2 regions of the Sphingomonas sp. CFBP9019 genome follow, and region 1 is predicted to be linked to the other one. Evidence: riboswitches for the same ligand, from Rfam matches in the RefSeq annotation. Region 1 holds a riboswitch; the other holds the start of a gene.
The links. Region 1 has a riboswitch for thiamine pyrophosphate ahead of thiC (phosphomethylpyrimidine synthase ThiC). Riboswitches for the same ligand answer to the same signal wherever they lie in the genome.
Positions count from the first base shown of each region.

Region 2: another riboswitch for thiamine pyrophosphate. It lies ahead of SOM18_RS15050 (TonB-dependent receptor); the one in region 1 lies ahead of thiC (phosphomethylpyrimidine synthase ThiC).

Region 1 covers NZ_JAXCWK010000004.1:321,902-327,694, reverse strand. The annotation lists gene SOM18_RS13215 (hypothetical protein) at 1-42, shown strand, start outside; gene SOM18_RS13210 (YbhB/YbcL family Raf kinase inhibitor-like protein) at 86-724, opposite strand; gene SOM18_RS13205 (hypothetical protein) at 717-1,265, opposite strand; gene SOM18_RS13200 (hypothetical protein) at 1,434-1,559, shown strand; gene SOM18_RS13195 (alkylphosphonate utilization protein) at 1,585-1,890, shown strand; gene thiC (phosphomethylpyrimidine synthase ThiC) at 1,946-3,868, opposite strand; TPP riboswitch at 3,908-4,015, opposite strand; gene SOM18_RS13185 (MipA/OmpV family protein) at 4,105-4,968, opposite strand; gene SOM18_RS13180 (DUF2141 domain-containing protein) at 5,038-5,487, opposite strand; partial or broken gene SOM18_RS13175 (sterol desaturase family protein) at 5,393-5,751, opposite strand.
Region 2 covers NZ_JAXCWK010000004.1:701,700-707,492, reverse strand. The annotation lists gene SOM18_RS15055 (phosphotransferase enzyme family protein) at 1-250, opposite strand, end outside; gene SOM18_RS15050 (TonB-dependent receptor) at 265-2,577, opposite strand; TPP riboswitch at 2,648-2,736, opposite strand; gene SOM18_RS15045 (FadR/GntR family transcriptional regulator) at 2,901-3,623, shown strand; gene SOM18_RS15040 (outer membrane beta-barrel protein) at 3,831-5,075, shown strand; gene SOM18_RS15035 (SLBB domain-containing protein) at 5,086-5,793, shown strand, end outside.

The sequences.
Region 1 (5,793 bases):
ACCGTCCTGCTGATCGCGACTCACGCCGCAGCGTTCGCCTGATCGGCAGCGCGGGGGATCCCTGCCCGCCAGGCGCGGGTCGCGGTCAGGCCAGCATGGCCGAAGAAGCGGGGCCGACGGGCGCGGCCTCCTCGCGCGAATAGGTCCCGATCAGCAACCCCGCCGCGAGCACATGTCCCGACATCGCCTCGACCAGCGCGGTGCGGCCCGGTGACACGCCTGGATCGCCCAGCGCCGCATCGAGCGCGAACAGCTGGAAGGCGTAGCGATGTTCGCCATGCCCGGTCGGCGGATCGGGCGGCAGCCAGCCTTCGCGCAGATATGAATTGCGCCCGACATCGCCGTCGGGCGTCCCTGCGCCGTCGGCCGCGATCGCACCTTCGGCCAGTCGCAGCCCATCGGCAGCGATATGCCAGACGATCGCGTGAACCAGCGGTTGCGGCGTCGGCGCATCCGCATCCTCGACGATCAGCGCGAGCGCGGCGGTGCCCGCAGGTGGCACGCTCCAGACCAGCGGCGGCGACACCCCGTCACCATCGGCGGTGAACCGCGGCGGCAACCGCCCCTCATGCGCAAAGGCGGGGCTGGTCAGGTCGAGCGTCGCGAACCCCGTGCCGGCCTGCGCGCCCGACCCGAGACCGGACCGGGCGATCACCAACGCGTCGGCACCAGCGCGCAATCCTTTAAGTGCGTGGCCGAGCCAGGCAGGCATGTGTTCAAGCATCGTTACCCTCCGAAGGACAGGCGCCAGGGCGCAGGACCGGTGCGCCATCGGCATACCAGCGGCTCTGATCGCGCATCGTGCCGGCATCGTGATAACAGGCCTGCGCTGTCCCACCCGCCGGATCGATCGCGACCATCCAGTTGTGATCGCCGCAGTTATGTGCCTCGCACCCCCAGGAGGCGATGCGCCGGCCCCGTTGGAAGATCGGCGTCTGCGGTCCCGAGCGTCCGCGGATCAGCGACCGCAGCCGGGCATCGTCGACCACCGCGAGCAACCCGCCGGCCACCTCGGTGCGATCAAAGAAATCGACGCCATCGACCGCGTCATGCGGGTATTTGCCGACATAGGCGGTGAGCGGCGTGGTCTGCGCCTGCCCCGCCACGGGGGTCGGCGTCCGCGTGGCAGGCGGCGTGAAGTTGGCGACCGCAGCGGTCTGCTGGGGATCGTCGCCCGCACTGCAGCCTGACACGGCCATGGCAAGCATTGCCATCCCCGCACGCAGCGACAGGGTGATCGGCGCAGCCCCGGATCCGATATGCATCGCAGCCCCCTCATGGTCTTTACATCCCAACGCGCCGACCGGGCTGAGGTTGCCCGCGATGCCGGCGCTGCCGGGGCGACTCGACGATCCGAATCTACGGGTATGCGCGAGTGCAAGCGTGTATCGTCGCCGTCCCGGGGCGCTCCGCCCCGCCGGAAGGGCAGCATCATGGCCAAGAGCCAGAAGAAATCGAACAAGGAAGTCCGCAAGCCCAAGGCCGAGAAGGAGCCCAAGGCGAACGCGTCGAACCCGACGACCAAGGGCAAGCCCGTCGAGATGACGACGCTCAAGTGATCCGGCACGAAACAGGACGATGACGATGGCGGACGACGATTACGTCTATGACGAGGCCAGCGGCGAATGGGTCGCCGCCGACGCCGCATCCACGACCCGCGCGGCGGACGACGACACGGTCGTGGTCCGCGACTCGGTCGGCAACGTGCTGGCGGACGGCGACCAGGTGACGCTGATCAAGGACCTGACCGTCAAGGGCGCGGGCCAGACGCTCAAGCGCGGCACGCTGATCAAGGCGATCCGCCTGACCGGTGACGCGCAGGAGATCGACTGTCGCTATGAGGGGATCAAGGGTCTGGTGCTGCGCGCGGAGTTCGTGCGCAAGCGGTAACGGACGCACCCCCTGATATTCCCCCTGCCGGGGGAGGAGTTCGGGATGTGGCGGATCAGACGTCCGCGGGGAGGTAGATCTCGCTGCCCTTCTCGCGGAACCTCTCGCTCATTTCAGCCATGCCCTTTTCTGCGTCGGCATGCGCACCCTTGGCGAAGATCGCGCGGTTGGCGTCGGTCTGATCGATATCGGCCGCTAGGAACGTGTCGGCGGGGCCGTTCTGTTTGGCGGCGAAGTCACGCACCTCCTGCGTGATCTTCATCGAGCAGAATTTCGGACCGCACATCGAGCAGAAATGCGCGGTCTTGGCGCCTTCTGCGGGGAGCGTCTGGTCGTGATATTGCTCGGCCGTATCGGGGTCGAGGCTCAGGTTGAACTGGTCGCGCCAGCGGAACTCGAAGCGCGCGCGGCTCAGCGCGTCGTCGCGCATCTGCGCGGCAGGGTGACCCTTGGCGAGGTCGGCGGCGTGTGCGGCGAGCTTGTAGGTGACGACGCCGACCTTCACGTCGTCGCGGTCGGGCAAGCCCAGATGCTCCTTGGGCGTGACGTAGCAAAGCATCGCGGTGCCGTACCAGCCGATCTGCGCCGCGCCGATGCCGCTGGTGATATGGTCATAACCCGGCGCGATGTCGGTGGTGAGCGGCCCCAAGGTATAGAAGGGCGCCTCGCCGCAGACCTCGAGCTGCTTTTCCATATTCTCCTTGATCTTGTGCATCGGCACATGGCCGGGGCCCTCGATCATAACCTGGACGTCGCTCTTCCATGCGCGGTGCGTGAGTTCACCGAGCGTGTAGAGCTCGCTGAACTGCGCCTCGTCGTTCGCGTCGGCGATGCTGCCGGGGCGCAGCCCGTCGCCGAGCGAATAGGCGATGTCATACGCCTTCATGATCTCGGTGATCTCGTCGAAGCGCTCGTAGAGGAAGCTCTCCTTGTGGTGGCTGAGGCACCATTTCGCCATGATCGAGCCGCCGCGCGAGACGATGCCGGTGACCCGCTTGGCGGTCATCGGGATATAGGCGAGGCGCACGCCGGCGTGGATCGTGAAGTAATCCACGCCCTGCTCCGCCTGTTCGATCAGCGTGTCGCGGAAGATCTCCCAAGTCAGATCCTCGGCGACGCCGCCGACCTTCTCGAGTGCCTGATAGATCGGCACGGTGCCGATCGGCACGGGGCTGTTGCGCAGGATCCATTCGCGCGTGTCGTGGATGTTGCGGCCGGTGCTCAGGTCCATCACCGTGTCCGCGCCCCAGCGGATCGACCAGACGAGCTTGTCGACCTCGGCGGCGACGTTCGACGCGACCGCCGAATTGCCGATATTGGCGTTGATCTTGACCAGGAAGTTGCGGCCGATCGCCATCGGCTCGGATTCGGGGTGGTTGACGTTGTTGGGGATGATCGCGCGGCCGCGCGCGACCTCGTCGCGGACGAACTCGGGGGTGACGAAGTCGGGGATCGACGCACCGAAGCTCTCGCCGTCGCGCTTATACTCTTTCAGCATCGCGCGGCCGAGATTCTCCCGCGTCGCGACATATTCCATCTCGGGCGTGATGATGCCACGGCGTGCGTAATGCATCTGGCTGACATTGGCGCCAGCCCTGGCGCGCAACGGGCGCTTGATGCTGCCGGGAAATTGCGGGACGCCGCCCGAGCGGTCGGGGCCGAGCTGGCCATTATCCTCGGGCCGGACCGCGCGCGCGTCGTAACTCTCGACGTCGCCGCGCGCCTCGATCCACTGGCGGCGGAGTTGCGGCAGGCCGGCGTTGATGTCGATCGTCGCCCTGGGGTCGGTGTACGGACCGCTGGTGTCGTAGACGCGCAAGGGCGGCTCGGAGCAGCTGGGGTCGAGCACGATCTCGCGCATCGCGACGCGGACGTCGGGGCTGGAGGGCACCGCGACATGGATCTTCCGCGAGCCGCGGATCGGGCCGGTGGTGACGCCGATGTCGGCGGTCGGGATGCGGGGATCGTAATCGGCCATGCGCTTGCTCCTAAAGGTCTCGGAGCAAGGCATGCGGTTCTGTGGCGACCGCTCCCTCCCTCCGCCGGTATCAACCGGATCAGGTTCAGCGGGTCGAAGGCTCCTGCCTTCCTCTCAAGCGCGGATCGGCGCTCCCCCGGGGTAGGGCGAGCATAGGCGCAACGGACGGGGGCGCAAACGGAAAAACCCCGCACGGCCGGGCCGCACGGGGTTTCGGATCGATCGGCGGGTTGCGATCAGAAGGTGTAGGTCAGGCCCACCGCGCCGAGCCACTGGTCGGCATCGCCGACGTCCGCGACGATCGGGCTGTCCTTGTACTTGCCGAGCATGCGGCCGTAGAGCACCCCTGCGCCGACGCCGAAGCCGCGGCGCAGATCGCCCGACAGGCTCTGCAAAGCAAACGCGGAGACGTTGACCCGGCGGAAGCCGCTGTCGTTGATGTCATAGGTGCGCAGACCGCTGTTGATCGTGCCGATCGGCGTGACCGCGGCATAGGTCCGGCCAAAGCCCTTGCCTGCATAATCCGCCGACAGGCCGAAGGCGACCAGGGTGCGGACCGACAGCGGCGTCGTGTAGTTGACCTGCGGGGTGATGACATAGCTGTCGTGCGTGCCCGACACGTCGTGGATATAGGCGACACGCGCGGTCAGCGTGTCGTATTCGCTGGTGATGACGCCGGTCTTGCCGATGCCGACAAAGCCGCCGACTTCATAGGCCGTGTCGATCTTGCCGAGCGCGCGGACCTGCCGGTTGTCGACCCGGCCCGTGCGATCGGTGCGGACGGCGGCGATAACGCCGACTTCGTAGTTGATCCCGACCGACCCCGTATTGGGGATCAGGTTCACATAGAGCTGCGTACCGCGCGTAAAGAAGTCATGCCCGCGGACCGTACCGATCGCGACCGCGCCGGGGGTGAAGCTGTTGCTGTCCGCACCTTCGTAATCGGGAAGCGACGCGACGCCGAGCCCCAGCGTGATGCGGTTGTTGTCGGCGGGATCGGTGATTGGCGGGGTCGGATTGGGATCCGTCTGCGCAAGTGCCGGCGTGGCGAGGGCGACTGCCGCGGTTGCGGCAGTCAGAACGAGTGAGAATGCGCGCAAGGACGGGCTCCGGACAAAAAGGTTCCACCGCGCAACGCGGGGCAACCCCATTCGGTCCGTTGCAATCCGTCAGAAGATGTAACGCATCCTGACCTGTTGCATTTCAGCATCACCGACGAGCATGAACCGTGCCGCGGAAAAGCGAGGCGGTCCGAAGCGTACCGCCGCGTTGTTCGAGAAGCCATAGCCCTCGCGCGGGATGCCCGCGATCGTGTCGAGCTTGGAATTGCTGTTCTCGTCATGGATGATCGCCAGCGCATAGCCGCGCTGCGGCAGGCCCGGAAAGCTCGTCGTCCGGACCGCGGCGGGCAGGGTCCGGGTCAGCGCCTTGGCATCGTCGACACAGGCGGGGAAATTATCGGGGTCGGCGGTCAGACAGATACGGATCAAGCCCTTGGCCGAGCGAAGATTGTCGACCTCGACGTCAAGCCGCGTGACCGGGCTCGCCGCCGCCAGAACGGCCCAGAGCGCCGCCGCGGCCAGCACGCGCGGCAGCCTTGGCATGCGATCTGCGGACATCGCCGAGCTCCCGGTCGGTGCCGCAGAGCCGATCCCAGAACCGGAAAATGAGCTCATAATTGCACCTGTATCGTTCATGATGTGGCTGATGGTGGCTGGCCGTGATCAGCCATGTCCCCAATGCTCCCCTCCACATGAACCGGGGAAAAACCTCCCGGCCCATCGGATTGGCCCCCTCCATAACGGTCATGACCGTCAGAGCCAAACCGAGCGCACCGCCAGGGTCGGAATCGCAATGACCCGTAGCGGAATTATCACAGCGCCGGGACCGGATCGAACGCCGTTGCCATTCAGACCCTCGGTCGA
Region 2 (5,793 bases), 380 kb from region 1:
GCTGATCGGGCGTCCGCATCCGGCGATGATGCCGCTTGAGCAGGAACATCCCCTGCCCGGTCTCGATCAGCGCCGCCGCGGAGAAGGGCCGCGGCGAATGCCAGTGCACGCGCTCGAGCGGACCGGCGGCCGGGAACTGCGCGACCACGGTCGCGGCTTCCTCGGCGGTGATTGCCGGCCAGCTCGGTGCGGCCATGTCGGTACCCATCCCGTGGACCAGATGCGCCGCCGGCGAGCCCGCGCCGATCATCGCGCCCGCACCGGTCACAGGCCGCGCGAGATGGTCGCCATGACGGCCGCACCACTCCCGACATAATAGGTCGGCGCAGATCCCGCGATCAGCGTCCCGCCGCGCCCGATCACGTCACGCGCATTGGTCGAGACCGACTGCACGCCCGCCAGCACGCGCGGATCGGTCACGTTGATCGCGTTCAGCCGCAGGTCGGTCCGCTTGCCGTCGAGCATCGACGCCAGATGCACGCCGACCGACAGGTCGAGCGTCGCATAGCCCTTAATGCTCTCGTCGTTGACGAACGTCGCATATTGCCGGCCGACATATTTGACCGCGACACTGCCGAACAACCGTCCGTCGTCATAGGTCCCGCCGCCACCGACCTGGACGGTCGGGCTCGAGACCGCATGCCGGCCGCGGGTCGGCAGATAGTCGTCGCCGACCGGCAAGTCGTCGCTGATCCGCGCGCGCAGATATTCGCCCGAGACATAGACGCTGACGCCGCGCGCCGGGCGGTAATCGATCTCGGCATCGATCCCGTAGGAGCTCTGCCCCCCGGCATTCAGCGTCGAATTGACCAGCGCGCCGCCGCTATTGATGACCGTCGCCAGCTGGCGGTTTCGGAAATCATAATGGAACCCCGTCACCGATGCGGACAGCGCTGTACCGATATAGCGATAGCCCAGCTCCTGCGAGACCGCATATTCGTTCTTCAGCGCGGTCGTCCCCGCGCTGACCAGCGCACCGCCCGCATAGCTGTCGTAGAGCGTGAACTCGTTCGGCGTGCGGAAGTTCGTCGTGATGTTGGCGAACAGCTGCTGCCGGTCGTCGATCTCGTAATGCACCGCCGCCCGCGGCAGCGCGGCGAAGCTGTCGAGGCGGACGCGGTCCTGCGGCCCGGGCAGGTAGTTGCGCCCGCTGCGCAGCACGTTGACGCCCTTGAACCCGATATCGACCGCAAGACGCGGGGTCAGCGTGACATGGTCGGCCAGGAACGCCGCCTTGGTCACCGTCACGGTCCGCTGGTTCTCATAGGCGAGCAACCGGCCGTCCGCGGTCCGGATCGCCTTTGCGCGATACCCCCAGCGATCGGCCGGTGCGCCGTCGGCGCCGACCGCGGTGTAGGACTGGACGACGCGGTCGGTGCCGTGATCGAACCACAGCCCCGCGGTCAGCCGGTGGATGCCGCGCTCGATTGTCAGCGTGTTGACCGTGCCCACGCGGCGCTGGTCGCCGGTATAATTGCCCAGCACCGTCGCGACCCCGTCGACCGCACCCGGCAGCGCGATCGGATCGGCGAGCGGCTCGATGCCGAGGAAATTGCCGGTCGTGCCGAGCTGCGTCCCATAGGGCGAATTGCCGTAGCCGAACTGCAGATAGCTGGTGCTGTCGAGCGTTACCCCTGCGCCCAGCGCCAGATGCACCGGCGCCGACGCATAGAGGTTGCGGAACGGCGCGCGGTACAGCCGCCAGTAATTGGTGTTGCCCGCGCTGTACCGCGCATCGAAGTTGAAATCGCGTCCCTGCGCGCGCCATTCGGCGAGCGTCGGGCTGCGATAGGTCGACGAGTTCGCGTCGTTGAACGACAGCGCCAGGCTCGCGCGGTTGCCGTTGCCCCATTCGCCGAGCAGCTTGGCATCGACATGCTGGCGCGTGTCATGGCCGGCACCGCGCCAGTTGTTCGCGCGCGTGTTCGAATAAGAGACGAAGGCCCGCAGCCCCGTCTGGCCGATCCGTCCGCTATCGAGCCGGACGAAGCCGCGCCGCGCCGCATAGGATCCGATCGACAGGTCGACGAGCCCGCGCGGCGCCGCACTCGGATCGTCGAGCCAGAGCGACAGCGACCCGCCCGCACCGCCCAGCGTCGGCGACGCGATATCGACCGCGCCCTGCGCCAGCGCGATGCGCTGCAGATTCTCGGTATCAGCGAACTGCGAGGGATAGGCGTAATAATAGCCAATGTCGTTCTGCGGCGCGCCCTCCATCGTCACGCCGATCTCGTCCTGCCCCAGCCCGCGCAACGTCAGGCTCGAACTGGTCGACAGACCGTAAGGATCACTCGACGCGACGGTCGCGCCGGGCAGGAGATTGACCAGCTGGAACGCGTTGAGCGTCGGCGCCTGCTTGGTGATGAACGCCGCGGCGATCGCGCTCTCGGACTTGGGCACCGTCTGGTCGGGGAGCAGCCCCTCGGGATCGAGAAGACCGACGACGCGGATATCGACCGGGTCGGCGCCGTCCCGCGCATCCGCCCGCGTCTGCGCGCCGGCGGGGGCGAAGGCCACCACAGCAGCAAGTGCCGCTGCCAGCGCGCTGCATGCAACACGGGGCGGCCGGCCCGTCATCAGGTCAAATCGAAGGATCATCACGGTCTTGCGTCCACTCCACACGGAGGGACGACGGACGCGCCGCCAGCCCTCCCTACGCCGGTATCAACCGGATCAGGTTCAGCGGGTCATGGGCTGCAGCCCACCTCTCAGCCGCGCGTCAGCGGCCCCCCGGGGAGCGCGCCGTCTAGGCGGTTCGGTCCGCCGGCGATAGCGTTATTGCCCGTTCGCCCTTCCGCAGCGCCTTCCCGGCACACGCGCGACAGAATTATATGACAATCCACCCCGCCCAGTTGCTTGCAGTGGGTGACAGCCGGACCGGTTTGCGCCACACAGGCTTTATGGAGCGTGTGCTGACCGACGTCGTTGCCCTGGAGAATCGGGATCTGGGACGGAACCTTACGCATGGCATGCTCGACCTGCTCGGCAAGGCCATCGTGACCGGCCAATATACGGATCGGCCCTTCCCCACCGAGGCGGAGATCGCGGTGGCGCATGGCGTCAGCCGATCGGTGACCCGTGAGGCGGTCAAGATGCTGACCGCCAAGGGACTGGTCAGCGCGCGGCCGCGACAGGGCACGATCGTCCAGCCATCGAGCAGCTGGAACCTGTTCGACACCGATGTGCTGCGCTGGCTGCTCGACCGCAAATTTTCGGTCGAGCTGCTGCAGCAGTTCAACCAGTTGCGGATCGGGATCGAGCCTGAAGCGGCGGCGCTCGCGGCGCTGTATCACACCGAACAGGACATCGTCGCGATCGAGGCGGGGCTGGCGCGGATGGCCGCTGCGGAGCGCAGCTATGACGATCCGCTCGACGCGGACATCGCGTTCCACGTCGCCGTCCTGCGCGCGTCGCGCAACCCCTTCTACGCACAGTTCCAGTCGGTGGTCGAAACCGCGCTTCGCACCTCGATCCGCTTCACCAACCGGATCAAGGGGCGCAGCGCGAACATCGCCGACCATGCCGCGGTCGCCGTCGCGATCGCCGCGCGCGATGCCGATGGTGCGCGCGACGCGATGCGACGCCTGATCGGCGACGTTCTCAGCCTGATCGCCGAGGCCTGACACCCGAATCGTCGCGACCCGGTGTACGATCAAGGGACAGCACCGTGCGACGCCGTCACTCGACCTGATCGCGCTTTTCACTTATCGAGACGCGGTGCCCTTGGGCCCGGTGCCGCGAGTCGAGATTTGACAAGCGCCGGAATAGCTCGAAGGACGAAATGCGACCGCGCATCATGCGGGTAGCAATTGAAAACATGACGGGAAACAATGCGAAGGGCTCGAGACGAGCGAACTGCACGGATCGGCAAGGTCGCGCTCGCGGCGGCCATGACTGGCGGTTTGGTGAGCGGTGCGCAGGCACAGACGGTCAACGTCAACACACCCGTCAGCGTGCCCGTTGCGGGCAATGTCGACCGGTTTCGTGTCGTGCCGGTGATCACCAGTGTCTATGACAGCAACGTGCTGCGTCTCAACGACGCGCGCGGGAGCGGGCCGCGCGACAATATCCGCGTTTCGCCGGCGCTGGCCGTCGACCTGAATCGCATCTTCGGACGCACCCGCGTCACCGCCGGCGGCACGGTCGGCTATGATTTCAACACCCGGTTCAGCGGCCTCGATCGCGAGCGGATCAACCTGACTTCGAGCGTGACGACCCCGGTCGGCGCGCCCTGCAGCGTGACCGGCAGCGCGGCGCTCGAACGCGCGCAGTTCGATCTCGGCGACACCAACACCGTGGTGACCGAGAGCTTCTTGCGCCAGGTCTATGACGTCGGCGCGAGCTGCCGCGCCGCGGCGGGCTTCTTTCCCGCGGTGGGGGTCAACCGCGTGTCGCTCACCAACAGCAGCCGCAAGGTTCTGGACACGAACCAGTCGGCGCTGCGCGCGGGGATCGGCTATGGGCGGCCCAGCCTCGGTACGCTGCAGCTCATTGGCTCGGTTGCGAAGATCGCGCGCCCGGGTATCGAGGATCTGACCGGGATCGACGATTCGACGATGATCACCGACGTCCAGCTGGTCTTCGAACGTTCGGTCGCGCCGCGCGTCAGCTTCCGGCTTGGCGGCGGCATCACGCATGCCGACCCCAAGCGCGCGGCCGTGCCGTCCTTCAGCGGCCCGTCGTTCGACGCGCAGGTGACGATACGCCCGGTGCCCCGGTTCACGATCGTCGGCTCCGGCCGCCGTGCGGTGCAGAATCAGAGCTCGTTTGGCGCGACCTATATCATCGCCGACAGCTACAACCTCAACGTGTCCTATCTGCTCTCGGCGCGTAGCACCGCCACGCTGTTCGCCCAGCGCGCGCGACGCGATCCGCGCGGCGAGGATCTGGCGCTCACGCTTCAGCCACCACGCGGCAAGGACAGGCTGAACGTCGTCGGCGGAAGCTATGCATTCGATTTTCACCGGTCGCTACGGCTCAGCCTGAACGTCGCTCACCAGCGCCGCACGGCTGACAATGCGATTTACGACTATACGGCCACATCCGCATCGGCGGGTGTCACGGCCCGTTTCTAAGGGGATGATGATGAAGATCCGCATGGCGCATTCGCTTGTTCTGCCGTTGCTCATGGCCGCTGCGGCCGCCGGGGCGCAGGTACCAACCGCGCGCCCGACACCCGCGCCGGCGGGTGCCGTACCCAACGACGGCTATCGCCTGGCCCCCGATGACGAGGTCGAGGTGACGATTTTCGGCCAGGGCCCGGGCCAGGTGGTCAAGACGCGCGTCAAGAGCGACGGCACGATCACCCTGCCGTTCCTCGGCGCGGTCCAGGTGCGCAACCAGACCGCGCGTGAACTGGCCGCGGATATCGCCGCCCGGCTGCGGAGCGGCGGCTATTTCGTCAAGCCCGTCGTCAATGTTGAGGTCACGCAGTTCGTCAGCAGTTCGGTGACCGTGTTCGGCGAGGTCGGAACCCCCGGCATCTATCCGCTCGATCTGCAGCTGACCGTCGGCATGACGCTCGCCCGCGCGGGCGGCACGCGTGGGACCAGCGCGGACTTTGCGATCCTGAAGCGCGTCGGCGATCCGGTCGAACACCGTATCCTCCTGTCGGACCTCAGCGGCGAATGGAGCGCGGCGACGCTGCTCGAGGCGAAGGACACGCTCTTCGTTCCGGTCGCGCCCGTCATCTATGTCTATGGCCAGGTGAATTCGCCCGGATCCTTCCCGTTGAAGACCGGGATGACGGTTCGCCAGGCGCTGGCCCGCGCCGGTGGTCCGACGCTCGCCGGA